4 regions of the Streptomyces sp. NPDC039462 genome follow, and region 4 is predicted to be linked to each of the others. Evidence: riboswitches for the same ligand, from Rfam matches in the RefSeq annotation. Region 4 holds a riboswitch; each other region holds the start of a gene.

Region 1 (7,668 bases), on a different contig from region 4:
AACGGATTTGGAGGCGCTGGCCGCCGAGGCGGCGAATGTCCTCGTGGCGGCGATGCAGGGGGACGAGGGCAGATGGGGGACGGCACGCGTTCTGTTCACCGAGTTCTTCGAGCAGTCGCCTGCCGGAGTGGCCGAGGGCGAGCTCAAGGCCGGCAGGCGACGGGCGGCGGGACGGAGTGGGAGTTTCGACCAAGTCGCGCTGCGGCTGGCCTGGGCCGAGATACTGCACGGCTGCCTCAGGGCCGGAGGCCGAAAGCAGGCGAGCCGCCTCCGCACGGTCATGGCCGTCCTCGCCCCCGACGCCGGTCGGCCCGTGGCACCGACGGCGGGCTGCGACGTCGCCCCGGCCGCCGTCGTCGCCGACCTCGCGGACTCCTCCATCGACTATGCGCCCCCTGCCTGGTACACCGCCGACCAGTCCGAAGGTGACAAGGAGGCTGAGAAGCAGGCCGATGCCGCCGCCCGGAACTCCGTCACCGGCGGCGCGCAGAGCACCGTCGTGCAGGCCGACTCCATCGGCTCGCTCACCGTCAACGCCCCAGCCCCGTCACCCGCACCCCAGCACGCCGCCGCCGACGGCTGGCCCCGCCTCGACGGGCTCCGCCGCCTCGGCCTCGGCGTGCGCCCCACCCGCAGACCGGCCGGTACGACGGCGCTGCCGCCCTACGTCACCAGGGACTGCGACGACGAGCTGACCGTCCTCCTGAAGCAGGCCGCGCACTACGGCGGCCTCGTCATCGTCACGGGCGGCCCCCTGTCCGGAAAGACCTCGACGGCGTGGGCGGCCCTGCGGGCGAGTGTGGCGGAGGACGCCCGGGTCTTCGTCGCGAGCGGCGGAGCGAACCTTCGCGACCTCCCGGACCAGCTCCGGGGCCGGGAGGCCACGGGCACCCACGTGGTGTGGCTGGACGACCTGGACGGCCACCTCGCGGAGCCCGGCACCCCCGGCGTCCTCGCCAGGCTCACCCATGACCGCGTCCTCGTCCTGGCGACGATGCGGGACGAGGCGTACGACAGACACCGCTTCGGACACCATCCGGCCGCCCGCGTCCTGAGCGTCGCGCAGACCGTCGAGGTGCCCACCGAGTGGAGCGAGGCGGAGCTGGCGCGGCTCGCGACGGCCGACGACCCGCGCCTGACGGACGCCGTCCGCTGGCGCGGGGACCTCGGCATCACGGAGTTCCTCGCCCTCGGCCCGGACCTGTGGGAGGAGTGGCGCAGGGCGCGCCGCGCGGGCACGCGGCTGCTCGGCCACCTCCTGGTGCGCGCGGCGATCGACCTGGCGCGGTGCGGGCTGACCCGGGGCGTCACGCCGAAACTGCTGAGGAAGGTCCAGGAGGAGTACGACCTGGAAGGCCCCCTCGTGACCGGGGCGACGTCCGAGGAGACGTTCGAGGAGGCGCTCGCCTGGGCCACCGCGCCCCGGCACGGCGTGACGGGCCTGCTCGTACCGGGGGAGTGGCCCGGCACCTGGCGGGCGTACGGCTCGCTGATCGCGGACGCGGCCCGCTCCGAGCTGACGGAGCCGGTGCCGGACGGCGTGTGGGTCCGCGCGTACGAGGAACTGGAGCCGCATGAACCTGCCGAGCTGCGCGGTCTGGTGACCGCCTTCCGGCTGACTCTCATGCCCCGCGCCGCGAACGGGGACGCGGACGCCATGTCATGGCTCGGCCTGCTGGCGGGGGACGAGGGGGACACGGCGGCCGCCGAGGACTGGTTCCGTAAGGCCGCCGACCGCGGGCACTCCCGGGCGGCCGGCCGCCTCGGCCACCTCCTCGCGACCCGGGTCGCGTACGAGGAGGCGCTCCCCTATCTCACGGCCGCCGCGAAGGCGGGCGAGACCGGGGCGGCCGCCCTGCTCGGCCAGGTCCACCAGCACCTGGCGGTCCACTACTTCCGCATCGCCCAATCCGAGGGCGACGCCTCAGCGACCCGTCGCCTGAAGGGCCCCCTCCGCCCCACAGGCCCCCTCTCCATCCACTCCCCGGACCCTCACTTCGACTGACGCCCGAGGAAGAGCCCCGGCTCCCCCTAGGGATACGGTCGCCGCATGCACGACCAGCCGCCCGCGACCTGCCCCGCAGGAGCCACCCCCGCGCCCGGGGCGACCCCGCAGCCCGAACTCTTCAGCTGGGAGTTCGCCACCGACCCCTATCCCGCGTACGCCTGGCTGCGCGAGCACGAGCCCGTGAGCAAGCAGCGGCTTCCCAGTGGGGTCGAGGCCTGGCTGGTCACCCGGTATGCCGATGCGCGGCAGGCCCTTGCCGATCAGCGGCTCAGCAAGAATCCCGCCCACCACGCCGAGCCCGCCCACGCCAAGGGGAAGACCGGCATCCCGGGCGAGCGCAAGGCCGAGCTGATGACGCATCTGCTCAACATCGACCCGCCGGACCACACCCGGCTGCGCCGCCTCGTCGCGAAGGCGTTCACGCCGCGCCGCGTCGCCGAGTTCGCGCCGCGGGTGCAGGAGCTGACGGACCAGCTCATCGACCGGTTCGCCCGCGAGGGAAGCGCCGACCTCATCCACGAGTTCGCCTTCCCCCTCCCCATCTACGCCATCTGCGACCTGCTCGGCGTCCCCCGCGAGGACCAGGACGACTTCCGCGACTGGGCGGGCATGATGATCCGACATGGGGGCGGGCCCAGGGGCGGTGTCGCCCGGTCCGTCAAGAAGATGCGGGGCTACCTCGCCGAGCTCATCCACCGCAAGCGCCTCGAACCGGGCGACGACCTCATCTCCGGCCTCATCAAGGCCTCCGACCACGGCGAGCACCTCACCGAGAACGAGGCCGCCGCGATGGCCTTCATCCTCCTCTTCGCCGGGTTCGAGACCACCGTCAACCTCATCGGCAACGGCGTGTACGCCCTCCTCACCCACCCCGAGCAGCGCGAGCGGCTGCAGAGGGCGCTGGACGACGGCGACACCGGCCTCCTGGAGACCGGCATCGAGGAACTGCTGCGCTACGACGGGCCCGTCGAGCTCGCCACCTGGCGGTTCGCGACCGAGGCGCTCAGCATCGGCGGACAGGACATCGCGGCGGGCGACCCCGTCCTCGTCGTGCTCGCCGCCGCCGACCGCGACCCCGCCCGGTTCGACGATCCCGACACCCTCGACCTCTCCCGCCGTGACAATCAGCACCTCGGATACGGGCACGGCATCCACTACTGCCTCGGCGCCCCGCTCGCCCGCCTGGAGGGCCGCACCGCCCTCGCGACCCTGCTGCGACGCCTTCCCGACCTGCAACTGGCGGCGGATCCCGCGGATTTGCGGTGGCGTGGCGGGCTGATCATGCGAGGACTGCGCACGCTGCCCGTGGAGTTCACAACCGCACAGAAAACGGTGCCCGGCGTACACCCCACTGACGGGCCGTCAGGACTGTGATGTTCACGTGATCTCTGCTGCATCGACTTGTGACAAGCGTTCGACTGCGGCTACGTTCACGACGACTTGAGCGCCCCAGGCGCCCAAGTCGTCGCTGCAGTCTCCTGAAAGGCACCCGCATGCTCTCCGGCAATGGTCGTCACCGACGCCCCCGCCAGGCCCCGGCCCTCATCGTCGCGGCAGGTGTCACCGGATCAGCCATCGCCATCCCGCTGCTCGGCGCCACCAGCGCGAGCGCCGCCGAGACCACCACGTGGGAGAAGCTCGCCGAGTGCGAGAGCGGCGGCGCGTGGAGCGCCAACCCCGGCAACGGCTACTACGGAGGCCTCCAGCTCTCGCAGGAGACGTGGGAGGCGTACGGCGGCCTCGACTACGCGACCAGCCCCGACCAGGCCAGCCGCTCGCAGCAGATCGCCGTCGCCGAGAAGATCCTCCGCGACAAGGGCACCGCGGCCTGGCCGAGCTGTGCCCCGATCGCCGGGCTCAGCAAGGGCGGTGCCGCGGCCGACGTCGACCCGGGCGGGCCCGTCACCCCGACGCCCTCCGACTCGACGGGTTCGGCCGACTCCAAGGACCCCGAGGGCTCCAAGGATTCCAAGGACGCCAAGGAGCCCGAGGGTTCCAAGGACTCCAAGGCCCCCGAGAAGGGGACGGACAAGTCTTCCGGCGAGACCACGGACTCCGCCGACCCGGAGCGGCCCTCCGACGACGCGAGCGACACGCCCGCCTCCGGCGACGGTTCGCGAGAGAAGAATCACGACGAGTCCGGCGAAAAGGACGGCAAGGGCGGCAAGGGCGACGCCGAAGACGCCGACGGCAAGGGCGACTCCGGCAAGTCCGGCCAGAAGGACACCACTTCACCCGCGCCCGAGAAGTCGACCGACCCGGCCGACGACGCCACCGACCCCAACAGCTCCTCCTCCGGCCGCCACCGCGGCGACCGCGCGGACGAGAGCGACAGCGCCGGCGACCGCCCCGGACGGCACGCCTCGCGCGGCGCCGACCGCTCCGAGAAGCTCGCCGACGGGACGTACACCGTGCGTTCCGGGGACAACCTCTCGGTCATCGCGGACGACTTCGGGGTCGACGGCGGATGGCACGAGCTCTACAGCGAGAACAAGAAGACCGTCGGAGGCGACCCGGATCTCATCCTCCCCGGTCAGAGCCTCGATGTGGGCGAAAAGTAACGGGATTTGACGATGCGTCTGCGGGGGACTTGGCCGGTGTTGTCCGGTTTGGCGCGAGTGAGAGATGGGTCTCAGAAGCCCTGATCGTCTTTGAAATTCGGTGGGGAGCGTGTCTACGGTCGTGACCGCTCGCCACTGGTGAGCCCCGCCGGTCGGTACGCCGAATCCTGCCAACGGCCGGACGGGAACAGTCGTCGCTCAAGAGCGCCGTGGGCAGGAGCGGGGGACCCAAGGTAAGTGCCGTGTCATGCGGCTAGGGGTGAAGCCGCACTCGCGAGAGTGCGGCCGGGCAACCACATCGGCCCGAACCCGACAGCTCACCTCGCAGGCGTCGGTGTAGGGGATGAACTCATGCTGCTTTCCGGCAAGGGCAAGCACCGTCGCCCGTCCAAGGCCACTCGTGTCGCCACGCTCGTCGGCGTGACCGGCGCCGCCGTCGCCGCCCCGCTGATGGCGGCCGGCTCGGCCAACGCCGCCACCGGTCAGGAGTGGGACGCCGTCGCCCAGTGCGAGTCCGGCGGCAACTGGTCCATCAACACCGGCAACGGCTACCAGGGCGGCCTCCAGTTCTCGCCGTCCACCTGGGCCGCGTACGGCGGCACGAAGTACGCGCCGACCGCCGACAAGGCCTCCAAGGCCCAGCAGATCGAGATCGCCGAGAAGGTCCTCGCCGGCCAGGGCAAGGGCGCCTGGCCGAGCTGTGGCGTCGGCCTCTCGGGCGCCGCGTACAACGGCGGCGGCTCGCAGCAGCAGGCCCCGCAGCAGCAGAGCAAGCCGCAGCCGCAGCAGACGCAGCAGCAGGCCGCTCCGCAGCAGCAGGCCGCGCCGAAGCAGGCCGCTCCCAAGCCGCAGCCGACGCCGCAGACCGAGACCAAGAAGACCGTCGAGACCCCGACCGGCAAGAAGGTCGAGAAGGGCGACGGCGAGTACAAGGTCAAGACGGGCGACACCCTGTCCAAGATCGCCCAGGCGCACGACGTCAAGGGCGGCTGGCAGAAGGTCTACAAGCTCAACGGCGACATCATCGACGACGCCGACTTCATCTACCCGGGCCAGCAGCTCCACCTGAGCTGACCCGGCCGGTCACGGCCGTGCCTCGGCGGACGCACGGCCGTACCCCCCGTCCCCACGGGCTCCCCGCCCCGGTGCGCGTATCCCCCGTACGCACCGGGGCGGGGGCATGTCCGCACCCGTTCCCTCCGCCGCCTCCGGCCCCTCTTGTTCGCTACTAGCGAGTAGAGAACATGGCCTTACGCCCTGTTTCCGCGCCATATGGGCCTTGTGTCGTCCCAGGGGACGGGCGGTCGGCTGGCCGAAGGCCCGGAGCCGGTTAGGCTCAGGAGACGCAGGGCCGAAGCGGCCCGGCGTAATCGTGTTTACGCGTCACACTCCCAGAAGGAGATGCTCGTGCCGTCCATCGACGTCGTCGTAGCCCGGGAAATCCTGGACTCCCGAGGCAACCCCACGGTCGAGGTCGAGGTCGGCCTCGACGACGGCAGCACCGGTCGTGCCGCCGTCCCGTCCGGTGCCTCCACCGGTGCCTTCGAGGCCATCGAACTCCGTGACGGTGACCCCAACCGTTACCAGGGCAAGGGTGTCGAGAAGGCCGTCCTCGCCGTCATCGAGCAGATCGGCCCGGAGCTCGTCGGCTACGACGCCACCGAGCAGCGCCTGATCGACCAGGCGATGTTCGACCTGGACGCCACCGACAACAAGGGCTCGCTCGGCGCCAACGCCATCCTCGGCGTCTCGCTCGCCGTCGCGCACGCCGCCTCCGAGGCCAGCGACCTGCCGCTCTTCCGCTACCTCGGCGGTCCGAACGCGCACCTGCTGCCCGTCCCGATGATGAACATCCTGAACGGCGGGTCGCACGCCGACTCGAACGTCGACATCCAGGAATTCATGATCGCCCCGATCGGCGCGGAGTCCTTCTCCGAGGCCCTGCGCTGGGGCACCGAGGTCTACCACACGCTGAAGAAGGTCCTGAAGGACAAGGGCCTCTCCACCGGCCTCGGCGACGAGGGCGGCTTCGCCCCGAACCTGGACTCCAACCGCGCCGCCCTCGACCTCATCCTCGAGGCCATCAAGCAGGCCGGTTACGTCCCCGGCGAGCAGATCGCGCTCGCGCTCGACGTCGCCGCGTCCGAGTTCTACAAGGACGGCAAGTACCAGTTCGAGGGCAAGGAGCGCTCGGCCGCCGAGATGACCGAGTACTACGAGGAGCTCGTCGCCTCGTACCCGCTCGTCTCCATCGAGGACCCGCTGTTCGAGGACGACTGGGCCGGCTGGAACGCCATCACCGAGAAGCTCGGCGACAAGGTGCAGCTCGTCGGCGACGACCTGTTCGTCACCAACCCGGAGCGCCTGGCCCGCGGCATCGAGGAGAACTCGGCCAACGCCCTGCTCGTCAAGGTCAACCAGATCGGTTCGCTGACCGAGACCCTGGACGCCGTCGAGATGGCCCAGCGCAGCGGCTTCAAGTGCATGATGTCCCACCGCTCCGGCGAGACCGAGGACGTCACCATCGCCGACCTCGCCGTCGCCACCAACTGCGGCCAGATCAAGACCGGCGCCCCGGCCCGCTCCGAGCGCGTCGCCAAGTACAACCAGCTCCTGCGCATCGAGGAGATCCTCGACGACGCGGCGGTCTACGCGGGCCGTAGCGCGTTCCCGCGCTTCAAGGGCTGATCACCGCTTCAGGGCTGATCACGCACGAAGCCCGGCAGTGACGCCGGGTTACCTACGTCCCCGCACATGGTCCCGTACCGTGTGCGGGGACGTACGTACGTGCAGGCGCTGCGCCGGGGAGGCGGAACCATGGCCAAGGCCGGGACCAAGGACCGGTTCTCCACCGCGACCCGTCTGCGGCTGCTCGGTGAGCAGACCGCGGAGCGCGTCTACCGCTCCCAGACCAAGCGCCAGGCCCGCCGCTCCCGGCTCACCGGGCGGGCCGCCCTTCTCGCGCTCGTGCTCTGCTCGTTGGTCGTCGCGCTCGCGTACCCGATGCGGCAGTACGTCTCGCAGCGCGCCGAGATCGACGACCTGCGCAGACAGCAGGCCGAGCACCGCGCGGACGTCGAGAAGCTCCGCGACGAAAAG
Region 2 (7,668 bases), on a different contig from region 4:
CGCGTCCAGGAACTTGGCGCGCACCGGGTCGTCGCGGAACTTGTTGTGGCTCTGCAGGCTCTTCGATCGGATCGTGAGCCGGATGGCGGACTTCGAGGGGTCGTCGCCGTCGAGCTGGGCACTGCCCTCGAACTCCTCGAAGTGCCCACGGACCTGGGGTCCGACCGAGTGCCGGGCGACGAAGCCGATGCGGGTGCGGGCGGTGTCGAGGACGTACTCGCCGCTCAGCTCGCTGAGTTTGGTGATGGTTGACATTGCTTGGTCACTCCCGGTGGGAAAGAGGCAGTAAGCGTTCGGTGCAACCGGTCACTGGAGAAGGCGTCGTGGAGCGTGGATCGACCGTGGAGGCTCGAACATACCGCCGGGGTCGGCACCCCTCCGGGCTGCTCGAGCGCAGGCCCACCCTGAGTCAAGTGGTTCGACGCACCCCTCCGGATGGCGTACTGTTGGGTTTACCGACGCGGGGTGGAGCAGCTCGGTAGCTCGCTGGGCTCATAACCCAGAGGTCGCAGGTTCAAATCCTGTCCCCGCTACTGAAGGCCTGAGGCCGGGAAGCATCAGCTTCCCGGCCTCAGGTGTTTTCCGGGCCCGTAACCCGCTCGGCCCACACCAGGTCGCACCCTCCTCCCGCTGCGGGAACCCTGGGTGGAGCGCGGTGATGGGCGCGGAGTCGGCGGGAGACAAGCGGTGGGGCAGCGAGGAGTACCCGACGGCAGAGGGGTCAGGGGGGACAGAGGGGCCAGGGAGGCCAGGGGGGCCACCGGTACCGAGCGCGCCTTCGTGCGGGTCCTGCCTCTCCTGCTGCTCATCGTCGGTGTCGCCTACGACGTGTCGACCCCGCCGGAGTTCACCGCCGCCCCGCTCTTCACGGCGGCCCCGCTGATCGCCGCTCCCTTCTACTCGCTGCTCAGCACTGTCCTGACCGGCGCGGCGGCCACGGGCGCCGTCCTCTTCCTGCACTACTTCCTGCACTACGGCAACCGCGTCAGCAGCCATGTCGAGGCCGTCACCGAAGTGGTCACCGTGGCGACCGTCGCCGCCCTCGCCATCGTGATCAACCGTGTCGTGCGCCGCGGCAACGACCGGCTCGCCATCGCCCGCTCCATCTCCGAGGCCACCCAGCGCGCCGTGCTGCCCGCGCCGGACCCGCGCATCGGCGGGCTCGACATCGCGGCACGGTACGAGGCCGCGCAGGCCGACGCGTTCATCGGGGGCGATCTGTACGCCGTGCAGGACACCCCGCACGGCGTGCGGCTCATCGTCGGTGACGTACGCGGCAAGGGCATGGGCGCGGTCGCGGCGGTCGCCGTCGTCATCGGCGCCTTCCGGGAGGCCGCCGAGCAGGAGGCCACCCTGGAGGCGGTGGCACAGCGCCTGGAGCGGGCGCTGGCGCGTGAGGGCACCCGGCGCGACGGGCTCGACGCGTTCGAGGGGTTCACCACCGCCGTCCTCGCGGAGATCCGGCACGGCGAGGGTTCCGTACGCCTGATCAACCGCGGGCACCCGCCACCGTTGCTGCTGCGCGGTGACGGGCGGCTGTGCGTCATGTCGGCGAGCGAGCCCGCGCTGCCGCTCGGCATGGGGGACCTGGGGGTCTGGCCGGACCGGGCGGACGAGTCGGAGTTCCCGCCCGGCGCGACGCTGCTCTTCTACACGGACGGCCTGTCGGAGGCGCGGGACGCGGCGGGGGAGTTCTACGATCCCGCGGCGCGGCTCGGCGGGCGGATCTTCCCGGGCCGGGGCGGCCCGCACGCGCTGCTCGCCGCCCTGGCGGGGGAGGTGCGGCGGCACACCGGGGGCGCCATGACGGACGACATGGCGCTGCTCGCGGTGCGGCGGCCCGCCGCCGGCGATCCGGAGGTCACCGCCGGTGACTGAAGTACACCCCTCCGCATAACAACTGACACACTGTCAAGGAAATGTGAAGCTCCGGTGTTTGAAGGCCGGGGGTCAACTCGCCCCGGTCCGCACCCTCGTGTCCCGGTACGTACACGCGATCAGCGTTAACGATCAACCGGAACGGCTTGGAATACGGACCCCCTGTCTATTAACGTTCGATAACGCAGCGCGGTCGTCCCAGCCGTCACTAGAGGCGGCTCCGCGCGCACGCGCCTAATCCCGCAAGGGAGCCGGGGAACCACCAACTTGGGGTGAATCGGGCAGCTGTGCCTCCGTGCCAGGTGTTCGTAGGAGACCTTCCTGCTCCGAACCCGTCAGCTAACCCGGTAGGCGAGAAGGAAGGAAAGGAGCGCGCCCCAGTGGCGTCCAACCGGCCTGCCCCCCGAGCCGTGTACGTGCCGAATGACGACGACTTCGGCTCGTACGACGAGGGCCCCCTCGACACCTTCGAGGAGTGGAACCCCACCGAGGAGTCCATCCGCCCCGTCCGCGGCAGGCACCGCGTGCACAAGAAGGGCGGCGGCGGGCTTGCCCGCAGCTCCACCGTGCTCGGCGTGGGCGTCATCGCCGCCGTCGGCGCCGGCGGCATCGCCACCGCCCAGGACGGCAAGCCGCCGGTCTCCATATCCTTGCCCGACCTGCCGGGCGTGGGCGCCGTCGCCGACTCGCTGCCGGCGGCCGAGTCCCTGCCGGGCGTCGGGTCCCTGATGTCCGAGGACTCGCCGGAGACCACCACGGTCGCGGCCGCCGCTCCGCTCACCGCCGCCGGTGTCAGCACCGCCGACGCCGAGCAGGGCACCACCGACGCGGGCGAGGCGCTGCGCGCCCGCATCATGCAGCAGGCCGAGAACCAGCAGGAGCAGGCGGACACCGCCGTGCGGACCGCGGCCGAGGAGGCCGCCGTCAAGAAGGCCGCCGAAGAGGCCGCCGAACAGCAGAAGGCGGCCGAGAAGGCGGCGGACGCCAAGGCCGCGGCCAAGAAGAAGAAGGAAGAGGAGGCCCGGAAGGCGAAGGCCGAGGCCGAGCGCCGCGCCAAGCTCGCCAAGAGCTACGCCATCCCCACCTCCTCGTACACCCTCACGTCGCACTTCGGTGACGCCGGTTCCATGTGGTCCTCCGGGCACCACACGGGTCTGGACTTCGCTGCTCCCACCGGTACCCCGCTCAAGGCGGTGCACACCGGCACTGTCAAGGAGGCCGGCTGGGCGGGCGCGTACGGCTACCGCACCGTGCTCGAACTGGAGGACGGCACGGAGATCTGGTACTGCCACCAGTCCTCGCTCAACGTCAGCGCCGGCCAGAAAGTCAGCACGGGCGACGTCATCGGCCGCGTCGGCGCGACGGGCAACGTCACCGGGCCCCACCTCCACCTGGAGGTCCACACGCCCGGCGGCTCCGGGATCGACCCCCTCGGCTGGCTGCAGAGCAAGGGCCTGAACCCCTGACCCGACTCCGGGACGCAGCCCCCACCCCCTTCTGAGAGACTCCGGCGGTCCTGGCGACAACCCCCCGACGCCAGGGCTGCCGGTCCGGCCGAACGGAATTCCGTTTCCGGCGCCGGTGTTGAGGGACATATGACTTCTCTACGCCCGCTTGGCTCTTCCGACCTCGAGGTCTTCCCGCTCTCCCTCGGCGGCAACGTCTTCGGCTGGACCGCCGACCGGACGGCGTCCTTCGCCGTCCTCGACGCCTACACCGCGGCCGGCGGCAACTTCATCGACACCGCCGACGTCTACTCGGCATGGGTCGAGGGCAACCGGGGCGGCGAGTCCGAGACCCTCATCGGCGAGTGGCTGACCGAGCGCGGCAACCGCTCCGACGTCGTCATCGCCACGAAGGTCGGCGCGCACCCCGAGTACAAGGGCCTCTCCGCGACCACCGTCAAGGGCGCGGTCGACGCCTCCCTGCGCCGTCTCGGCACCGATTACATCGACCTCTACTACACCCACTACGACGACCCGTCGCTCCCCGTCGAGGAGATCATCGGCGTGCTCGACGAACTGGTGCGGGCCGGCAAGGTGCGGGCGATCGCGGCCTCCAACATCACCCCCGAGCGGCTCCAGGAGTCGCTCGACCTCTCCGACCGCGAGGGCCTCGCGCGGTACGTCGCGCTCCAGCCGCACTACAACCTCGTCTCCCGCGACACCTACGAGGGCCCGCTCCAGGAGGTCGCCTCCCGCTCCGGCCTCGCCGCCGTCCCCTACTACGCGCTCGCGTCCGGCTTCCTCACCGGCAAGTATCGCGGGGGCGCCCAGGTGGAGAGCGCGCGGAGCGGCCGGGTCGAGGAGTACGTGGGCAGCGAGCGGGGCGACCGTGTCCTCGCCGCGCTCGACGAGATCGCCGGGGCGCGGGGCGCCCAGGTCGCGACGGTGGCGCTCGCCTGGCTCGCGGCACAGCCCACCGTGGCGGCGCCGATCGCCTCCGCGCGCACGGTGGAGCAGCTGCCCGCCCTGCTCGCGGTCGGCGACCTGGAGCTGACGGAGGCGGAGGTCGCGGCGCTGACCGCGGCGTCCGCCTGACGCCCGGCGGTCAGATGTTGCGGTAGGGGTTGTGCGCCGGGTAGCCGTACGCCGGGTGGGGCTGCGGCTGCCCGTACGGGGGCGGGGTGTGGCCGTACGGCTGGTACGGCTGGTAGGGCGTGTACGGCATCGGGGGCACCGCCGGCGCCGTCGCCCCGGCCGCGTACGCCAGCGCGGGGCGGGACGGTTCGCGGCGCTCCCAGAGCTTTTCGAGGAGCTCCCGCTCGCGTACGACGAAGTCGGCACCGGCCCGCCCGAGGCGGCCCCGGTGGCGCAGGAACGCGAGCGACGTCGCGTACATCTGGTACTCCGCGACCGTGCGGGCCGCGGCCTTTCCCCAGGTGTACGAGGCGTAGTCGCGGGCCACCGAGCGGGCGCGCATCGAGCCGAGCGCGTACGGCTCGGGCGGCGTGAGCCAGCCCGCCGCCGCGTACACGGGCAGCTCGGCGCGGATCATGCGCAGTTCGCGCTGCCGGGTCCAGATCGCCAGCCAGGTCAGCAGGCCGAACGCCGGGAGCATGAAGAGGGCGTACACGGCGAAGAAGCCGTACTGCCCGAAGACCGCCGAGCCGTTCCACAGCGCGTGCACGCCCATCGCGAGCAGCAGTCCGGTGAGCGGGAGCAGCACGCGGCGCAGGTGCCGGTGCTCGGCCGAGAGCGCGGCGATGCCGAAGCCGATGCCGGTCAGGACCGTGAACAGCGGGTGCGCGAACGGGGACATGACGACGCGTACGAAGAAGGTCGCTGCCGTCACCGACGCGAGGCCGCTCTCGCGGCTCAGCTGGTCGGTGACGAAGGCGTTGCCCAGATAGAGGATGTTCTCGGTGAACGCGAACCCGGTCGCGGTCACCCCGGCTATGACGATGCCGTCGACGATGCCGGTGAAGTCGCGTCTGCGGAAGAGGAAGACGAGCAGGACGGCCGCCGCCTTGGCGCTCTCCTCGACGATCGGGGCGATGACGGTGGCGCCGAGGGTGTCGGCGCTGCTGGGGTCGGCGGTGGCGGTGGCTATCCAGCGGATCGCGAAGCTGTTCGCGACGATCGCTATGAGCGCGGCCGCGCAGGCGCCCCAGGAGAAGGAGAAGAGGAGGTTCCGCCAGGGGCCCGGCGCCACCCGGTCCAGCCAGCGGAACGCGGCGACGAGCAGCGGCACGGGCACGGTCGCGAGGCCGAGCCCGACCAGGAAGCCCTCGGTGCCGGTCTGCTCCCTGACCAGGGCCAGGATCACCAGGCCGGAGAGGGCGAGCAGGGTGACGAGCGCGGCCACGCGTATCGCGCGCCGCTGCCACCAGCGGACGCGGGAAAGCGCCCCCGGGGCGGGCGCCTCGGGGGGTATCGGATACGGAGGACTGGTGGCCACGTCGTCGACCCTAACGAGGGTGACGGGCGGCCGCGACGGTGCCTCAGTCTTGGGTCTCAGTCCTGGGGCGGGGCGACTTGGCTCTGCGGCGGGGCGACTCGGCGGAAGAGCAGGTCGTGGACGACGTGCCCCTTGTCCAGGCCCTGGCCCTCGAAGCGGGTGCGGGGGCGGAAGTCGGGGCGTGGCGCGTAGCCGCCGTCGGGCTGGGTGTTCTCGAAGTCGGGGTGCGCGGTGAGCACCTCCAGCATCTGCTCGGCGTACGGCTCCCAGTCCGTCGCGCAGTGCAGCAGCGCGCCGGGCTTGAGGGAAGGCGCGGCCAGCGTCAGGAACTCCGGCTGGATCAGGCGGCGCTTGTGGTGGCGGGCCTTGGGCCAGGGGTCCGGGAAGTAGACGCGGAGGCCGTCGAGCGAGGCGGGCGCCAGCATCTCGCGGAGCAGGATGATCGCGTCGCCGTTGGCCACGCGGACGTTGGTCAGGCCGTTGCGCTCGGCGAGGGCGAGGAGGTTGCCCTGTCCTGGCGTGTGCACGTCGACGGCGAGGATGCCGGTGTCCGGGTCGGCGGCGGCCATCTGGGCGGTGGCCTCGCCCATGCCGAAGCCGATCTCCAGGACGACGGGCTTGTCGGACGGTGTCCCGCCGTCCCCGAAGAGCTCGGCGAGGTCCAGCGTGCGCAGCCCGTCGATGTCCAGGCCCCACTTGGGCCAGAGCCGGCGCAGCGCGTCCTCCTGGCTGGTGGTCACCCGGCTGCGGCGGGGCTGGAAGCTGCGGATCCGCCGCTCGTGGTGCGAGCCCGCGGGATCGGGCGAGGGCCCGCCGGGAAACCGCGGCGCGGCCTGCGCCCGGCCACCGGCCCGGGAAACATCGGAGCTGCCGGGACCGCCGGAGGCATCAGGGATACGGGAAGAGTCAGACACAGTGCGGCAATTTTACGGGGCGGGCGGGGGTGGGGGTTCGCGCCCGGGGAGGGGCCCGGGGGCGGCGCGCTTAGCCGCGCGCGGCGATCTATGGGCTCGACTGCGCTGCGAGCTGCGTGCTCGGCCGCACAGCGCTCCGTGCTTAGCCACGCCGCGAGCCGCGTGCCCCAGTCGCGCCGCGAGCCCGTGCCTGAGCGCGCCGTGGGCCGTGTGCTCGGTCGCGCGGCGAGTTCCGTGCTCGGCTGCACAGCGCTCCGTTCTTGACCGCGCCGCGAGCCGCGTGCCCCAGTCGCGCCGCGAGCCCCGCCCCCAGCCCCGCCGGGCCTCACTCGCCCCTCAGCACCCCCAGTGCCCGGCGGGCGACCTCTCTGCCTACCGGGAGGGATGCCGTCGCGGCCGGTGAGGGGGCGTTCAGGACGTGGACCGTGCGGGGGCCCTCGCGGATCAGGAAGTCGTCGACCAGTGTGCCGTCCCGCAGGACGGCCTGGGCGCGGACGCCCGCGGGGGCCGGTACCAGGTCGGCGGGGCGGACCGCGGGGAGCAGCCTGCGCACCGCGTCGGTGAAGGCTGACTTGGAGGCGGAGCGGCGCAGCTCACCCGCGCCGTACCGCCAGTGGCGGCGGGCGAGGTGCCAGGAGCCGGGCCAGCCGAGGGTCCCGGCGAGCTCGCGGGGGCGGACGACCGACCAGTCGTACCCCTCGCGGGCGAGCGCGGGGACCGCGTTCGGCCCCACGTGGACGCCGCCGTCGATACCCCGGGTGAGGTGGACGCCGAGGAAGGGGAAGGCCGGGTCGGGCACGGGATAGACGAGGCCGCGCACCAGCTCGGGCCGGGCCAGCTCGAAGTACTCCCCGCGGAACGGAACAATCCGCATGGCCGGGTCGTCGCCGGTGAGCCGCGCGATCTCGTCGCAGTGCAGCCCTCCACAGTTGACCAGGACCTTGCCGCGGACGACGGAGCCGTCGGCGGTGCGGAC
Region 3 (7,668 bases), on a different contig from region 4:
AGGTCGTCATAGTGGGCGACTGCCCGCTCGACGAGCCGCTGACCGCACAGATGCAGGCCGCGAGGGAAGCGATGGTCAACGCCGCCAAGTACGGTGGCGAGGGCGGTGCGGTGCAGGTCTTCGCCGAAGTCGAGGAGGAGACGGTGTTCGTGTCCGTCCGGGACCGCGGTCCGGGCTTCGATCTGGATTCCGTGCCGGACGACCGCATGGGCGTACGAGAATCGATCATCGGCCGCATGCAGCGCAACGGCGGCACGGCGCGGCTGCGCGCGGTGCCCGGCGGCGGCACGGAAGTCGAGCTGGAGATGGAGAGGACGGCGACGACATGAGCGACGCGACCGGGGCGAGCGAGCCCACGGAGCCGACCGGGACGGACGAGGGCGGCGGTGCGGGCGGGCGTCGCGTGCGAGTCGTCCTGGTCGACGACCACCGGATGTTCCGTACGGGAGTGCAGGCGGAGATCGGCCGGACGGACATCACCGGCGTCGAGGTCGTCGGCGAGGCCGCCGACGTCGACCAGGCGGTCACGGTCATCACGGCCACCCGGCCGGAGGTCGTCCTGCTGGACGTGCACCTGCCGGGCGGCGGTGGCGTGGAAGTCCTGCGCCGCTGCTCGCCGTTGATGGCCGACGCGGAGAGCCCGGTGCGCTTCCTCGCGCTGTCGGTCTCCGACGCCGCCGAGGACGTCATCGGCGTCATCCGGGGCGGTGCCCGCGGCTATGTCACCAAGACCATCACCGGCACCGACCTGGTGGACTCCATCTTCCGCGTGCAGGACGGGGACGCGGTGTTCTCGCCGCGCCTCGCCGGGTTCGTCCTGGACGCCTTCGCCTCGACGGACGCGCCCCCGATCGACGAGGACCTGGACCGCCTCACACAGCGCGAGCGGGAGGTCCTGCGCCTCATCGCCCGCGGGTACGCGTACAAGGAGATCGCCAAGCAGCTCTACATCTCCGTGAAGACCGTCGAGTCACATGTGTCGGCTGTTCTGAGGAAGCTGCAGCTGTCCAACCGCCATGAGCTGACCCGGTGGGCGACGGCGCGGCGGCTGGTCTGAGCGGACGAAGCGCGCGGGGAGTCGGCTCACGCCACGCGCGTGGCTCCTGCGAACGGCATCTGGTCGATGGGTGCGAGCCGCACCGGGGCGCTCGGATTCGGGGCGTGGATCATCTGGCCGTTGCCGACGTAGAGGCCGACGTGGCTGATGCCGGAGTAGAAGAACACCAGGTCGCCGGGGCGTAGTTCGGAGCGGGAGACGCGCTTGCCCGAGTCGATCTGGGCGTACGTGGTGCGGGGCAGCGCGACCCCCGCCGAGCGGTACGCGGCCTGGGTGAGCCCCGAGCAGTCGAACGCGTTCGGGCCGGTGGCGCCCCAGACGTAGGGGCTGCCGATGGCCTTGTACGCGTAGGAGACGGCGGTCGCGGCGCGGGCGTTGGGGGCCTTGGCGGCGCCCAGGGAGGCGTCACGGGTGTCCGAGCGGGAGGCGCGGTCGTCCTCTTCCCGGCCGGCGAGCTCCGCGCGCTGCTCGGCGGTGAGCCGGGACAGCAGCCGCTTCGCCTCGCCGAGCTTCCTGGTGATCGTCTTCTTGTGCTTGTCCAGCTCCGCCTGGCGTGCGCGGAGGGCGGTCAGCCGGTCGTCGGCCTCGCCGCGCAGCCGGTCCATCTCCCGGAGCTGCTTCCGCACATCGCGGACGGCGAGGGCCTGCCGGCTGCCGGCCCGGTCGGCGCGTGCCGCGCGGTCCAGGAACTGTTCCGGGTCGGAGGAGAGCGCGAGCTGCACGGAGGGGTCGATGCCGCCTGCGCGGTACTGCGCGGCGGCGTACGAACCGAGGCTGTCGCGGGCGGTGTTGAGCTTCTCCGTCTTGCGGGCAGCCGTGTCGCGCAGCTCGCGGAGCGCTTTCTCGGCCTTCTCGGCCTTCTCCTTCGCGCCGTTGTACTTCTCGGTGGCTGTCTCCGCCTCGCGGTAGAGCGCGTCGACCTTGGACTTCACCTCGGCGGGGCCGAGCCGGGGGTCCGCGTGCCCCGTGCCGTCCAGGGCGGTCGCCGACGCGGCTCCGGCGAGGGCGAGGGTTGCGGCGGTGCGGGCCGTGCTGCCGCTGAGCGAGCGCTGTCTGGGCTTGCGGTGCGCTGCCACGAAGTGGGGCTCCTTACGTGTCCGGCGGCGGCCCGCACAGGGGGACGGGCCGCCGCCGGTTTTCTCGGCGGTGGCGACCGACAGCCGTCCCGGGTTCGGACGGCGGTTGGGGAGCCGGTCACCTGGTGCAGGACGCTAAACCCGACCGTCACGGGTTGGTGAGGGAGTGCGCGCAACTGGCGGAAGTGGGCGGACAGTGACCGACAACGACCGTGCCGTTCGCGGGACGGCGGCTGCTTGGTGCGCGGCCGTGACCGATGGCTCGTTTCCGGCTTGCCCGGCCGGAGTGTGGTGCTATGGGGGCGCCTGCCACGCCCGGCCCGAGGCCCGGCTAGGCTCCGGCCTCATGGACCTACTCATCCATCTCTTCGTCGGCCTGCACATCATCGGCATCGCCTCGCTCCTGGGCGGCTTCCTGACCCAGATGAAGCAGATGGGCCAGGGCACCGCGCGCTTCAGCCCCGGCATGCTGCACGGCGCGTTGATCATGCTCGTCACCGGTGTGGTCCTGGTGGGCCTCAACCAGGCGGACGACAACACGGTCAACAACGTCAAGATCGGCATCAAGCTGGCCCTGCTGATCGTGATCCTCGCGCTGGTCTATGTGAAGCGGGACGAGGAGAAGGTCGACAAGGGCATGTTCGGTGCGGTCGGCCTGCTGACCACGGCGAACATCTTCATCGCGGTGCTGTGGACCTGAGTTTTCACGCCTCACGCGCGCGTGGCCCGCATCCGGGGAGGATGCGGGCCACGCGCGCGTAGTGGGGTGCGTCGGTCTCAAGAGCGTGCTTCGTCCTTATGCGGGGCGCACCACGCTGTGGATCGGCATGTAGTAGATCGACTCGACGCGGACGTTCGCGCCCGGCTTCGGGGCGTGGACCATCTTGCCGTTGCCGATGTAGATCCCCACGTGACTGATGTCGTCGTAGAAGAACACCAGGTCACCCGGCTTGGCGTCGGCGGTCTTCACGGTCGTGCCGACCTTCACCTGGTCCCAGGTGGTGCGCGGCAGGGAGATTCCCGCGGCCTTCCAGGCGTCCTGCGTGAGTCCGGAGCAGTCGTAGGAGTCGGGGCCGGTGGCGCCCCAGACGTACGGCTTGCCGATCTGGGCCTCCGCGAAGTCGATGACCTTCGCGGCCTTGGTGGCGTAGCTGCCGTCGGTGCTTCCGGAGCCGGTGCCTGTGCCACCGGTGCCGGTGCCAGAGTCCGAACCCGAACCCGAGCCCGCGTCGGAACCGGAACCGGAACCGGATCCGGAACCAGAGCCCTGGTCGGCCCCCCGCTCCTTCTCCCGCTGCGCCGCCTCCTCGGCCTTCCGCTCGCGCTCCGCCTCCGCGGCCTGCTCGCGGGCCAGCTTCTCGGCCTTGCGCTTGGCCTCCTGCTTCTTCTTCCGCTCGATCTCCGCGAGCCGCGCCTTCTCCTCGGCGGTCAGCTTCGAGAGGAGCTCCCGCGCGTCACCCAGCTTCTTCTGGACGGTCCGCTTGCTCGTCCTGAGGTCGTCCCGCGACTCGCTCAGCGTCTTGAGGCTCTTCGCGGCCTTCGTGCGCTGCTCGGTCGCCGACGCCTGCTGCGCCTGGTAGTCGTCGACCGCCTTCTTCTGGCGCGTGGTCAGCCGGTCCGCCAGGTGGTTCTGGTCGAAGTAGCCCTGCGGGTCGTCGGCGAGCATCATCGTGGCCGTCTCCGAGACGGCGCCGGTGCGGTACTGGGCGGCGGCGAAGGAGCCCAGCTCCTTGCGCGCGTCGTTCAGCTCGTCCGTGCGTTCGGCCACGTCGTCGAGCAGACGGTCGACCTTCTTGCGCTGCTTGTCGGTGCGCTCCTTGGCCGAGTTGTACTTCTGGGTGGCCACGCCGGCCTGCTGGTAGAGCTCGTCGACCTTCTTCTGGATCTCTTCGAGGCTGGGCTTCGCCGGCGCGGAGGGCGCCGCCTGCGCGCTCTGTGCCAGGAGGGCGACGGAGGTGAGGGCCGCCGTCGTGATGCCGAGGGCGGGGGCCGTGCGTAGGCCGGCTGAACGGGTCCGCGGCTTGCGGTGCGACGCCAAGGGAGGCGACTCCTTCCGTAGACCGCCTACCGGGTTAGCTGTCGGGTTCGGGCGGGTGGTTCGGAAGGCTGCCCTACAGTCCCGTACTTCGTACGGGACCGATTCACCCCAAGGTTCTGGTGGGTCCCCGGCTCCGAACACGTCGGACTCGGCGGAGGCCACCCGTTCCCGGCGGGGTTCGCCGGTGGGGGGCGAGTGGCCCGCCGGGCACGCTAGCCAACCCGTGAGGCCCCTGTGAAGGTTGATGTTCGATATGCCCGATACATTTTCGTGACTTTACGAGACCCTTGACGCGGACACGACTGAGACGGCGCGAGGCGTAGCGGAGTGTGATCATCTGTGGGCGCGGAGTAGGTGGGCGGGGGTGTGTCCGGAACCGCAGCGGGTTGTCAGTGGGGCCGCCTAGACTCGGGAAGCGATGAGCAGCCTCTTTGATGACAGCTTCCTGGCGGACCTGCAGCCCTCCCGGGCCGCGGACGAAGCGCCCCCGCCGCCGCCCGAGGACAGCGCTCCGGAGCCCATTCCGGACGATTTGTTCGACGGGAAGTTCGACGCGCCCATGACCCGGGAGTCGCACTACCGCGACGGCGCCCCGCGCCCGGTCATCGACCCGGCGTCGCTCCTCGACGGGCTGAACGAGAACCAGCGCGCGGCCGTCGTGCACGCCGGCTCCCCCCTGCTCATCGTGGCCGGCGCCGGTTCCGGCAAGACCCGTGTGCTGACCCACCGCATCGCGTACCTCCTCGCCGAGCGCGGCGTGCACCCGGGCCAGATCCTCGCGATCACCTTCACGAACAAGGCCGCGGGCGAGATGAAGGAGCGCGTCGAGCAGCTCGTCGGCCCCCGGGCGAACGCGATGTGGGTCTCCACCTTCCACAGCGCCTGCGTCCGCATCCTGCGCCGTGAGTACAAGAAGCTGGGCTTCACCTCCTCCTTCTCGATCTACGACGCCGCGGACTCCAAGCGCCTCATGGCCCTGGTCTGCCGCGACCTGGATCTCGACCCGAAGAAGTTCCCGCCGAAGTCCTTCAGCGCCAAGATCTCGAACCTGAAGAACGAGCTGATCGACGAGGAGGACTTCGCCGGACAGGCCGCCGACGGCTTCGAGAAGACCCTCGCCCAGGCCTACGCGATGTACCAGTCACGCCTCCGCGAGGCGAACGCGCTGGACTTCGACGACCTGATCATGACGACGGTCCACCTGCTGCGCGCCTTCCCGGACGTCGCCGAGCACTACAGGCGCCGCTTCCGGCACGTCATGGTCGACGAGTACCAGGACACCAACCACGCGCAGTACGCCCTGGTGCGCGAGCTCGTCGGCCCCTCCGGAGGCGAGGAGGACGACCCGGCCGAGCTGTGCGTCGTGGGTGACGCGGACCAGTCCATCTACGCCTTCCGCGGCGCCACCATCCGCAACATCCTCCAGTTCGAGGAGGACTACACCGACGCGACGACGATCCTCCTGGAGCAGAACTACCGCTCCACGCAGACGATCCTCACCGCCGCGAACGCGGTCATCGAGCGGAACGAGAGCCGCCGCCCCAAGAACCTCTGGACCAACCAGGGCGCGGGCGCCCGCATCACGGGATACGTCGCCGACACCGAGCACGACGAGGCCCAGTTCGTCGCCGACGAGATCGACCGCCTCACCGACGCGGGCGAGGCCAAGGCCGGCGACGTCGCGATCTTCTACCGGACGAACGCCCAGTCCCGTGTCTTCGAAGAGATCTTCATCCGTGTCGGCCTGCCCTACAAGGTCGTCGGCGGCGTCCGCTTCTACGAGCGCAAGGAGGTCCGCGATGTGCTGGCCTACCTGCGCGTCCTCGCCAACCCCGAGGACGCGGTCCCGCTGCGCCGCATTCTGAACGTACCGAAGAGGGGCATCGGCGACCGTGCCGAAGCCATGATCGACGCGCTCTCGCAGCGCGAGAAGATCTCCTTCCCGCAGGCCCTGCGCCGCGTCGACGAGGCGTACGGAATGGCGGCCCGCTCCACCAACGCCGTCAAGCGTTTCAACACGCTCATGGAGGAGCTGCGGACCATCGTCGAGTCCGGCGCGGGCCCTGCCGTCGTCCTGGAAGCCGTCCTCGAACGGACCGGTTACCTCGCCGAGTTGCAGGCCTCGACCGACCCGCAGGACGAGACGCGCATCGAGAACCTCCAGGAGCTCGCGGCCGTGGCGCTGGAGTTCGAGCAGGACAACAGCGCGGCTGCCGAGGGCGAGGAGGGGGCCGCCCCCGCCGGCACGCTCTCCGACTTCCTGGAGCGCGTCGCCCTGGTCGCCGACTCCGACCAGATCCCCGACGAGGAGGACGACGGCTCCGGAGTCATCACGCTCATGACCCTGCACACCGCCAAGGGCCTCGAATTCCCCGTGGTGTTCCTGACCGGCATGGAGGACGGCGTCTTCCCGCACATGCGCGCCCTCGGGCAGGTCAAGGAGCTGGAGGAGGAGCGCCGGCTCGCGTACGTGGGCATCACACGCGCGCGTGAGCGGCTCTATCTGACGCGGTCCTCGATGCGCAGCGCCTGGGGTCAGCCGTCGTACAACCCTCCGTCGCGTTTCCTCGAGGAGATCCCGGACACGCACCTGGACTGGAAGCGGACCGGCTCGGTGGGTGCGCCCGTGTCGTCCGGGCCCGCCGCGGGGATCGCCGCGTCGCTGTCCTCCTCGCGCTCGCGTTCCGGCGGGGCGCAGGGCTTCGCCACGCGCCGCGCGTCGGAGAAGCCGGTGGTGTCGCTCGCCGTCGGCGACCGGGTCACGCACGACCAGTTCGGCCTCGGGACCGTGGTCGGGGTGAAGGGGACGGGTGCGAACGCCGAGGCGACGGTGGACTTCGGAGAGCCGAAGCCAAAGCGTCTGCTGCTGAGGTACGCGCCGGTGGAGAAGCTCTGACGCCTGGCGGATCTGGGACGCCCGGGGCGGCGGCCGGAGAGTGACCCCCGGGGGTTACGTCGGGTCGAGGCCGTGGCTGCGCAGCCACGGCAGCGGGTCGATCGCCGAGCCGCCGCCGGGCCGCACCTCGAAGTGCAGGTGCGGTCCTGTGGAGTTGCCGGAGTTCCCGGAGAAGGCGATGGGCTCGCCCGCCTTCACGGGACCGCTGGAGATCTTGTGCGTGGAGAGGTGGCAGTACCACGTCTCCGTGCCGTCCTTGGCGGTGACGATCGCCATGTTGCCGTAGGCGCTGTTCCACTTCGTCGACACGGTGCCGTCGGTCGCGGCGAGGACCTCCGTGCCGTACGACACCGGGAAGTCGATGCCGGAGTGCGCGGACATCCAGTTGACGCCCGCCTGGCCGTAGTAGGCGCTCAGCCCGTGCTGCTTGACCGGCAGGGCGAACTTGGGGCGCAGCCGCTCCTTGCGCGCCGCCTCGGCTGCCGCCTTCTTCTGGGCGGCCACCTTCTCGGCCTTGAGGTCGATGCGTTCCTGCGTGCGGCTCGCGCGGTCCGCGAAGTCGCCGGCGTCGGCGGAGAGGTTCGCCAGCTGGGTGTCCAGC
Region 4 (7,668 bases):
CGGTGCCGGTGAGGCGGAGACTGGCGAGGACCTCGGGGTCGTTCTTGGCGTGGATCTCGAGCGTGACGTCCCTGGGGTGGAAACGCGCGGACATATGCTCGTAGAGGGCGTAGAGCTTGCCGCCCTCCTGCAGGGTTTCCGTGCGGCTGCGCGAATCGCCGTCCCCTGCGTGCGCCGCGGGTGCGGCGACCAGTGTGGCAGTGCAGACCACGAGGCCCGTGGTCAGCGCCGCCGTGAACTTCTTCAAGACTCCCCCATCGGATCTTGCTGTGTGTGTCGCGCGTTTGACCGGTGGGGTGGGCGAATGGTTGTGCGACTGGTGGCGCGGGTCAGGGCTGTCAGGGTGTCGGTGTCAGTGGTGCCGCCCCTGCGGGCCGTGCGGAGCAGTCATGTCGGCTGTCCGGCAGGCCCATGACGTTCAGGCGGCAGACATTCAGTTCCAGGTCTGCGCAGGCGAGCAGGCACGGCCAGGTTCTCTTCCGGCCCATCGTCAGCCAACCCGTCACCGCCATGCCGGTCATGTGCGGTGCTCCGACCGGCAGTTCAGCTGTCGCTTCGGACGAGAGGCCGCCTCATGCCCGGTTCGGCCGGATGCTTCGCGGCCGCCGGTAACACACAGCAGGGCCCGGACCCACATGGGATCCGGACCCTGCTGTTGCAGTAGCGGGGACAGGATTTGAACCTGCGACCTCTGGGTTATGAGCCCAGCGAGCTACCGAGCTGCTCCACCCCGCGTCGTGTTCCTTCACCCTACGCCACTTGGGAGGTCCCTCGCACCACGGTGCGGGCACCGCAGGCATCCGCGGGCGGCGGCCGACGCCGGTTGGGCGGCATCTTGTACGCGGACAGGCCGGCAAGTGCCTTGCCCGGCCGTGCAGTACACAGCCGCAGAACATTTCCCTTTCACATCCGCCCCCGGGCCGCTTTTCGTTCCCCTGTCAGTTTTCGTCGGAATGGAAAGGGAAATCCCTCAGGCCGGTCGGGTGGGCGCCGTTGCGGTGACTGTTCTTCTTTTCTGGGCAGGCGTCACTTTCTTTACCGGGCATGCCGTTCCGCCTGCCCGCCGGGGACGAGTTGCGGGCGTCCGGTCCCCACAAGCCCTTGCCAGAAGCGTTATTGACGTGGTGTTCGCTGTTGTCTCACGACGGCAGCGATTGCCGCTCCCCCACGAGCGGACCCCGGGACGGACCGGGCAGGCCGACAGGTCGACCCCGGCCGGAGGTATGACCGTTCTGCCGCGAATGGCCACCTTTGCTCCTGTCCGTATTCCACCGAATCGGGCAACCTTGAGGCTTTAGTAGCCTAGGTAAGGATTTGACCGCTCTGTGGATGACTTGAGCGAAATGCCGCCCTCTGCTGCCCGGCCGTGCCGCATGCCACCCGTCTCCCGTCCAGTGAAATGGGTCACGCCCGGCGGCCCGTGGCGGCGCGGGCCGCTGTGTGCGGTTTCGTTCTGCGCAAAGAGAGTTGAGTTTTCGATCAAAGAGAGGGCGGGGTCGCGAGGGCCCGGGAAGGGCCCCGTGCATTCCCCTCATTCGAATTCCGGCCTTGTTCCGCACCGGCTTTCTCGCCTAACGTCACCGTCAATCCGGATGGAACGCCGAATCCTGCCGCTGTCCGGAAACTCTCCCACCCACACCCACTCACTTACGCACGGCAGGAGCGGGGGACCCAGGTAAGCCGCCGATCCCGGTGACGGGACGGCTCGGGGTGAAGTCGCATTCGCTGCGACCGGACATCTCCCGTCCGAACCCGACAGCTCACCCCGCAGGCGACGGAGAGGAATTCGTCATGCCCGCAAAGGGTAAGCACCGCCGCCCCAAGTCCAGCCCGCTCACCCGGGGCATCGCCGCCGCGGGCACGGGCGGCGCCGTGCTCGTTCTTCCGGTGCTCGGCGCCACCACGGCCGCCGCCGCGCCGGCCGCCGCGGCCGCCAAGCCCGCCGCGGCCCCGAAGACCTATGTCGTCGTCGCGGGTGACTCCCTGGCCGGGATCGCCCGGGAGCACTCCGTGAGCGGCGGCTGGCAGAAGCTGTACCAGGACAACCGCGGCGTCCTCGGCGACGACCCGAAGCTGATCCACCCCGGCCTCAAGCTCACCCTGGGCACCAAGGCCCCGGCCGCCCCCGAGCGGGCGGACCGCTCCGAGCGCGCCAACGCCGCCGAGCCCGCCGCGGTGAAGAAGTCCTACGCCAACAACCTCGACGGCTGGATCCGGCAGTCGCTCGACATCATGGCCCAGCACGGCATCCCCGGCACCTACGAGGGCATCCACCGCAACATCATGCGGGAGTCCTCCGGCAACCCGATGGCCATCAACAACTGGGACTCCAACGCCGTCGCGGGAACCCCCTCCAAGGGCCTCCTGCAGGTCATCGGCCCCACGTTCTCCGCCTACCACGTGCCCGGCACCTCGACGGACAGCTACGACCCGGTCGCCAACATCACCGCCGCCTGCAACTACGCGGCCGCCCGGTACGGCTCGATCGACAACGTCAACGGCCCCTACTAGACCGCACCCCCACCCCTCCCCGGTCGGTGACTGAGCCCCGGAACGCATGGCGTTCCGGGGCTCTTCGCGTGGTCAGGCCGCCGCCCATGTCATCGGATCTGTGCAAACACGGGTCGGTTCACAGCATGCTCAAGGAGAATGGGCCGCTCCGGTTGTCCGTACTATCGCCGTGTCAGGGCATCTGTGTACTGAATATTGCTGTCACCCCGCAGGCCCGGGCCCCAACCCCGGTCCCGGGAAGCACACATGTGCAGCAGGCTCTTCAACTCCGGCCCCAGGTCCGGGAAAGGTTGTGCGCCCCATGTCCGAGAACGTTTCCGCCACCGAACTGACATCGCAGTACACCGCTCAAGTCCGTGCCGACCTCGAACGCAACGCCAAGGAGCAGCAGCGCCTCAGCGCGGAAATCGCCTCCTTGCAGGAGCAGTTGGCGGCCCATCAGCGTGACCACGCGGTGCTGGTCAGCATCCAGCAGGCGCTCGGCGAGGAGCCGGCCGCCCCGGAGCCGGCGGCCCCGCAGGAGCGGGCCGCGGTGCCCGCCCCCCGTACGAAGAAGAAGTCGCCCGGCTCCGCCGCGGCGGGCAAGCGGGCGCGGGTGACCACGAGCGCTCCGCAGAAGGCGGCCGCGGGCAAGGGCGCCGGGAAGGGCGCTGCGAAGAGCGCCGGGAAGGGGGCCGCGAAGAGCTCCGGCAAGGAGGCAGGCAAGACCGAGGCAGGCAAGGCCGAGGCCGCCAAGCCCGCCAAGCCGGCGCAGCCGACGCTGGTCGAGCTGATCCGCGGGCATCTCGCCGAGCAGAGCGAGCCGCGCTCGGCGGCGGAGATCGCCACGGCCCTGGGCCAGGCCCACCCGCAGCGCAGCGTGAAGACGACCGTGGTGCGCACCACGCTCGAAGGGCTGGTGGCCAAGAGCCAGGCCCAGCGCAGCAAGCAGGGCTCGTCCGTGTTCTACACCGCCGCTGCGGCGCCGGTGCCCGCGCAGGCGGCCTCGGCACCGGCCGGGAAGCAGGGCGAGGAGCAGGACGGCAAGAAGCAGGGCGGCGCGGTGCAGGGTGAGGAGCAGCCCGCGGCGGCCGGTGCATGACCTCACTCATGGCCTTGCTCATGACCTTGCTCATGGTCTCGCTGCGGCAGGCCGGTGCCGGTCGCGTTCCGGCGGCGTCGCCGGTGGTCGGGTGAGGGCAGGCGGGGGACAGCAGGCATGACGGCTGGCCGGCCGGGCCGGCCTGCCGTCATGCCTGCTGCCGTGCGGCAGTTCCGGTGGCGGGGTCCGGCCGGGCGGGTCGGGCGAGGGGCCCGGACGGCGCAGTACATGTGTCCCACAAGAAGTCGTGGGGTACCCGTCGTCTCGCGATAGCGCCCCTGCCGCGTGTCACGCGCCGCTGTGCGTGGCGCGGTCCCGTCTCGAACGATCGGAATCCAGTGAGCGAGAAGAAGAACCCGGTGTCGGCCGCCGCGGAGAAGGCTGTGCAGAAGGTCCAGAACGCCATGCGGTCCGGTAACGAGATTCCCGGTGCCCCGGGCCCGGAGGCGGTGCCGGTGGAGGAGCCCACCGAGCCGCGCGAGCCATTGCCGCCCAAGGCCGACCAGCGCGGTCCGCAGACCTACAGTCCGACGGGACAGCCCACCGGGGTGCCGCAGGAGAAGGTCGCCCAGGAGGGGGCCTACCTGACCACCGCGCAGGGGGCGCGCCTGTATGAGACCGACCATTCGCTGAAGGCGGGTCCGCGCGGTCCGGTGCTGCTGCAGGACCACCATCTGCGGGAGAAGATCACTCACTTCGACCACGAGCGCATTCCCGAGCGGGTGGTGCACGCCCGCGGGGCGGCCGCGCACGGTGTCTTCCGGGCGTACGGCAGTGCCGCGGGGATCACCAAGGCGGGGTTCCTCGCCGAGGGGGTGGAGACGCCGGTGTATGTGCGCTTCTCCACCGTGCTCGGTTCGCGCGGCTCCGCCGACACCGTGCGCGACACCCGTGGCTTCGCGACGAAGTTCTACACCGACGAGGGTGTCTTCGACCTGGTCGGCAACAACATCCCGGTGTTCTTCATCCAGGACGCGATCAAGTTTCCCGACATCATCCATGCCGGCAAGCCGCATCCGGACCGGGAGATCCCGCAGGCGCAGAGCGCGCACGACACGTTCTGGGACTTCGTGACCCTGCACACCGAGGCCACCCACCACACGCTGTGGAACATGTCGGACCGCGGCATCCCGCGCTCGTACCGGATGATGGAGGGTTTCGGCGTCCACACCTTCCGGCTGGTCAACGCCGAGGGCGCCACCACCTTGGTGAAGTTCCACTGGAAGCCCCGGCTGGGTGTGCACTCCCAGGTGTGGGAGGAGGCGCAGATCACCGGCGGGGTGGACCCCGACTTCCACCGCCGTGACCTGGCCGACGCCATCGAGGCGGGGGCCTTTCCGGAGTGGGAGCTGGGGGTGCAGACCTTCCCCGACACCGAGGACCAGATGTTCGAGGGCATCGACCTGCTGGATCCGACGAAGATCGTGCCCGAGGAGCTGGCGCCGGTGCAGCCGATCGGGCTGATGACGCTGAACGCCAACCCCTCGAACTACTTCGCCGAGACCGAGCAGGTCGCCTTCCACCCGGGCCATCTCGTCCCGGGCATCGACGTCACCGACGACCCGCTGCTGCAGGGGCGGCTCTTCTCCTATCTCGACACCCAGATCAGCCGCCTGGGCGGGCCCAACTTCGCCCAGCTGCCGATCAACCGCACCCATGCGCCCGTCAACGACATGCTGCGCGACGGCATGCACCAGACGGCCGTGCACCGGGGTGCGGCGCCCTACCGGCCCAACTCGGTGGACGGCGGCTGCCCGTTCCTGGCGGGCGCGGACACCGGGGCCTACATCGAGGTGCCGGCCGAGGTGCCGGCCTCGCGCAAGGTGCGTGACGCGGCGGCCACCTTCGACGACCACTTCAGCCAGCCCCGGCAGTTCTGGCTCAGCATGACGCCCACCGAGCGCGAGCACATCGCGGCCGCCTACACCTTCGAGCTCGGCAAGTGCTGGAACGAGGGGATCAAGAAGCGCGGCCTGCAGGTGCTGGCCAACATCGACTCGCAGCTGTGCGCGCAGGTCGCCGCGGGCCTGGGGCTGCCGGCGCCGGAGCCGTCGGTGGCGCCGGCCGCGGTCGAACCGAGCCCGGCACTGTCCCAGCTGGGCCGGCAGTGGCCGGTGGACGGCCGGATCGTCGGCATCGTCACCGACGGTGTCGGTGACCTGGAGGGGGTGCGCACGGTGCGCCGGGCGGTCCTGGACGCGGGCATGGTGCCGCTGGTCATCGCCCCGGCCGGCGGCACCCTGGACCCCGACGGCGACCCGGTCGCCGTGCAGCGCACCTTCGCCACCGCCCGGTCCATCGAGTTCGACGCCCTCCTGCTGGCCGGCGCGCCGGCCCCCGCGCCCGACGCCTACGGGGCCCGGGATGCCAAGGCGGACGACGGCGCGGCCCTGCTGACCGGGGTCGAGCCGCGGCTGCTGCTGATGCTCATGGAGGCGTTCCGGCACGGCAAGGCCATCGGGGCCTGGGGGCGCGGCGCGGCCGCGCTGGAGGCGGCGGGGCTGCCCGCGGACGCCGCGGGCGTGGTCAACGGCGCGGGCCCCGAGGCGGTGCTGGAGGCGGTCACCGGGCTGCTGGGCGCGCACCGGGCCTGGGAGCGGTTCACCCCCGCCCTCTGACGGCGTGCGGGACCGAGGGCCCGGCGGGGGCGGGACGCTGGCCCCGCCGGGCCCTCGGTGGCTCGACTGGAGGGTGTCGCCGACCGGGGCGACAATGCTGATTTGTGGGGGAATGCCGATCTGAATCGGGGGCACAAGGGGCGGTGCACACCCCCCGGCGAGTAGTGGCGATGAGGAGGCCTCTGATGCTGATGGCACACCCCGTGGTGCTGAAGAACCTGGTCGAGCAGTACGAGACGCTGCGTGCTGTGCACGCCGAGAAGGGCACCAAGGAAGCCCGTCAGCGGATGGAGGACGTCGCCTACACACTGTGCGTGTCGACCGGCACCCGCGAGATAGGCGCCGCCCTCAAGGCCGCCCGCAGCCGGCTCGCCGCGCTCTCCCCCGAAGGCGGCTCCGCCCTGGTCGTGTCCTAGGCACGCCGCGCCGCGTTCGCACCCCTGGCCGCCGCCCCCACCCGGGGGGCGGCGGCTGACGTGTGCGGGGGGCCTTCTGGGTCCTGCGCGGTCTTTGCGTGCGGGGTCCTTCTCAGGCCTGGGCGGTCTCGTCGTGCGGGGTCCGGGGGCCGGTGGTCAGGGTCCAGCTGCCGCGGGCCTGCACCTGGTAGATGCCGGGGCCCGGCAGGCGCAGCGGCAGGTCGGTGTCGCCCTTGCCGCGGGCCGTTTCGGTGGGCTCGGCGAGGTCTTCGCCCAGGGCCAGCAGGCGTACGGTGCCGCGGCCGCGGTGGCGCAGCAGGGCCGGGCCGGCCGCGCCCGTGTAGCGGATGAGGTCCGTGCCGCGTCCGTGGAGGTGCCCGGTGAACTCGGGCAGGGCCTCGACCGGTTCGGCCCACGCCTCCCACAGAATCCCGGCCGCGCCTCGGAACTGGACCTGGAAGCGGGCCACTTCACGGTTGCCCGAGCGGCGCAGCGGCACGTGGGCGTGCACCGGTGCGAGGCCGTCGCCGAGGGTGTGGGTCTGTCGCTGGTCGCCGCGGAGCAGCAGGGTGAGAGTCAGGTGCCCGGCGCTGTGGCTGCGTACCTCCAGGACGGCGGGGCGGCCCACTTGGGGCAGCCGTACCCGGGCGGTGGCCGGGCCCTGCCCGTGCGCCCGGCCGTCCGCGGGCGCGGGAGCCGGTGTCCGGCCCGCGTCCGGCGGCGCGAGTGCGGTGGCGGTGGGGCGCCGCTCCTGGTGCCGGGTGCCGCAGGCCGCGCACGCCGCGACGTTGCGGGCGGCGCCGCCCTGCGGGGCCCAGGGCAGTTCGCGCACGGCGCGCCCGTGGCGGGCGTCGAAGAAGCACAGCGGCAGCCGGCGGGGCAGCGGCTCTCCCGCCCGGCGGGCGTCCAGGCAGGCCAGCGCGTGCCGGCCGTCGTCCAGGGCGCGCAGCACGTCCAGGGCGTCCTCGCGGTCGCGGTCCCCGACGAAGGCCCGCTTGGCCTCCTCGTAGGCGTCCAGGGCCCGGCCCAGGTCGGCGCGCAT

Evidence for each region. A riboswitch is a leader RNA that binds a small molecule or an ion and turns the genes downstream of it on or off. The one in region 4 is predicted to bind cyclic di-AMP.
Region 1: it holds a riboswitch for cyclic di-AMP, as region 4 does, so the genes downstream of both, ACZ7LU_RS33780 (transglycosylase family protein) here and ACZ7LU_RS37365 (transglycosylase SLT domain-containing protein) in region 4, are expected to answer to the same signal.
Region 2: it holds a riboswitch for cyclic di-AMP, as region 4 does, so the genes downstream of both, ACZ7LU_RS22390 (M23 family metallopeptidase) here and ACZ7LU_RS37365 (transglycosylase SLT domain-containing protein) in region 4, are expected to answer to the same signal.
Region 3: it holds a riboswitch for cyclic di-AMP, as region 4 does, so the genes downstream of both, ACZ7LU_RS15535 (C40 family peptidase) here and ACZ7LU_RS37365 (transglycosylase SLT domain-containing protein) in region 4, are expected to answer to the same signal.

The regions. Positions count from the first base shown of each region.
Region 1 is NZ_JBVKAO010000008.1:120,611-128,278, reverse strand. Features, by position in the region: gene ACZ7LU_RS33795 (tetratricopeptide repeat protein) at 1-2,005, shown strand, start outside; gene ACZ7LU_RS33790 (cytochrome P450 family protein) at 2,051-3,382, shown strand; gene ACZ7LU_RS33785 (LysM peptidoglycan-binding domain-containing protein) at 3,502-4,569, shown strand; cyclic di-AMP (ydaO/yuaA leader) riboswitch at 4,765-4,916, shown strand; partial or broken gene ACZ7LU_RS33780 (transglycosylase family protein) at 4,921-5,316, shown strand; partial or broken gene ACZ7LU_RS33775 (LysM peptidoglycan-binding domain-containing protein) at 5,440-5,643, shown strand; gene eno (phosphopyruvate hydratase) at 5,977-7,257, shown strand; gene ACZ7LU_RS33765 (septum formation initiator family protein) at 7,387-7,668, shown strand, end outside.
Region 2 is NZ_JBVKAO010000004.1:17,377-25,044, reverse strand. Features, by position in the region: gene ACZ7LU_RS22405 (YceI family protein) at 1-255, opposite strand, end outside; tRNA gene ACZ7LU_RS22400 (tRNA-Met) at 460-533, shown strand; gene ACZ7LU_RS22395 (PP2C family protein-serine/threonine phosphatase) at 631-1,878, shown strand; cyclic di-AMP (ydaO/yuaA leader) riboswitch at 2,100-2,247, shown strand; gene ACZ7LU_RS22390 (M23 family metallopeptidase) at 2,259-3,344, shown strand; gene ACZ7LU_RS22385 (aldo/keto reductase) at 3,474-4,418, shown strand; gene ACZ7LU_RS22380 (PrsW family glutamic-type intramembrane protease) at 4,429-5,778, opposite strand; gene trmB (tRNA (guanosine(46)-N7)-methyltransferase TrmB) at 5,835-6,692, opposite strand; gene lhgO (L-2-hydroxyglutarate oxidase) at 7,018-7,668, opposite strand, start outside.
Region 3 is NZ_JBVKAO010000002.1:1,095,799-1,103,466, reverse strand. Features, by position in the region: gene ACZ7LU_RS15555 (PspC domain-containing protein) at 1-329, shown strand, start outside; gene ACZ7LU_RS15550 (LuxR C-terminal-related transcriptional regulator) at 326-1,057, shown strand; gene ACZ7LU_RS15545 (C40 family peptidase) at 1,084-2,133, opposite strand; gene ACZ7LU_RS15540 (hypothetical protein) at 2,480-2,833, shown strand; gene ACZ7LU_RS15535 (C40 family peptidase) at 2,930-4,171, opposite strand; cyclic di-AMP (ydaO/yuaA leader) riboswitch at 4,180-4,335, opposite strand; gene pcrA (DNA helicase PcrA) at 4,590-7,067, shown strand; gene ACZ7LU_RS15525 (M23 family metallopeptidase) at 7,122-7,668, opposite strand, start outside.
Region 4 is NZ_JBVKAO010000010.1:31,573-39,240, reverse strand. Features, by position in the region: gene ACZ7LU_RS37375 (hypothetical protein) at 1-247, opposite strand, end outside; tRNA gene ACZ7LU_RS37370 (tRNA-Met) at 662-735, opposite strand; cyclic di-AMP (ydaO/yuaA leader) riboswitch at 1,635-1,787, shown strand; gene ACZ7LU_RS37365 (transglycosylase SLT domain-containing protein) at 1,792-2,511, shown strand; gene ACZ7LU_RS37360 (hypothetical protein) at 2,813-3,592, shown strand; gene ACZ7LU_RS37355 (catalase) at 3,931-6,210, shown strand; gene ACZ7LU_RS37350 (DUF5133 domain-containing protein) at 6,396-6,626, shown strand; gene ACZ7LU_RS37345 (hypothetical protein) at 6,739-7,668, opposite strand, start outside.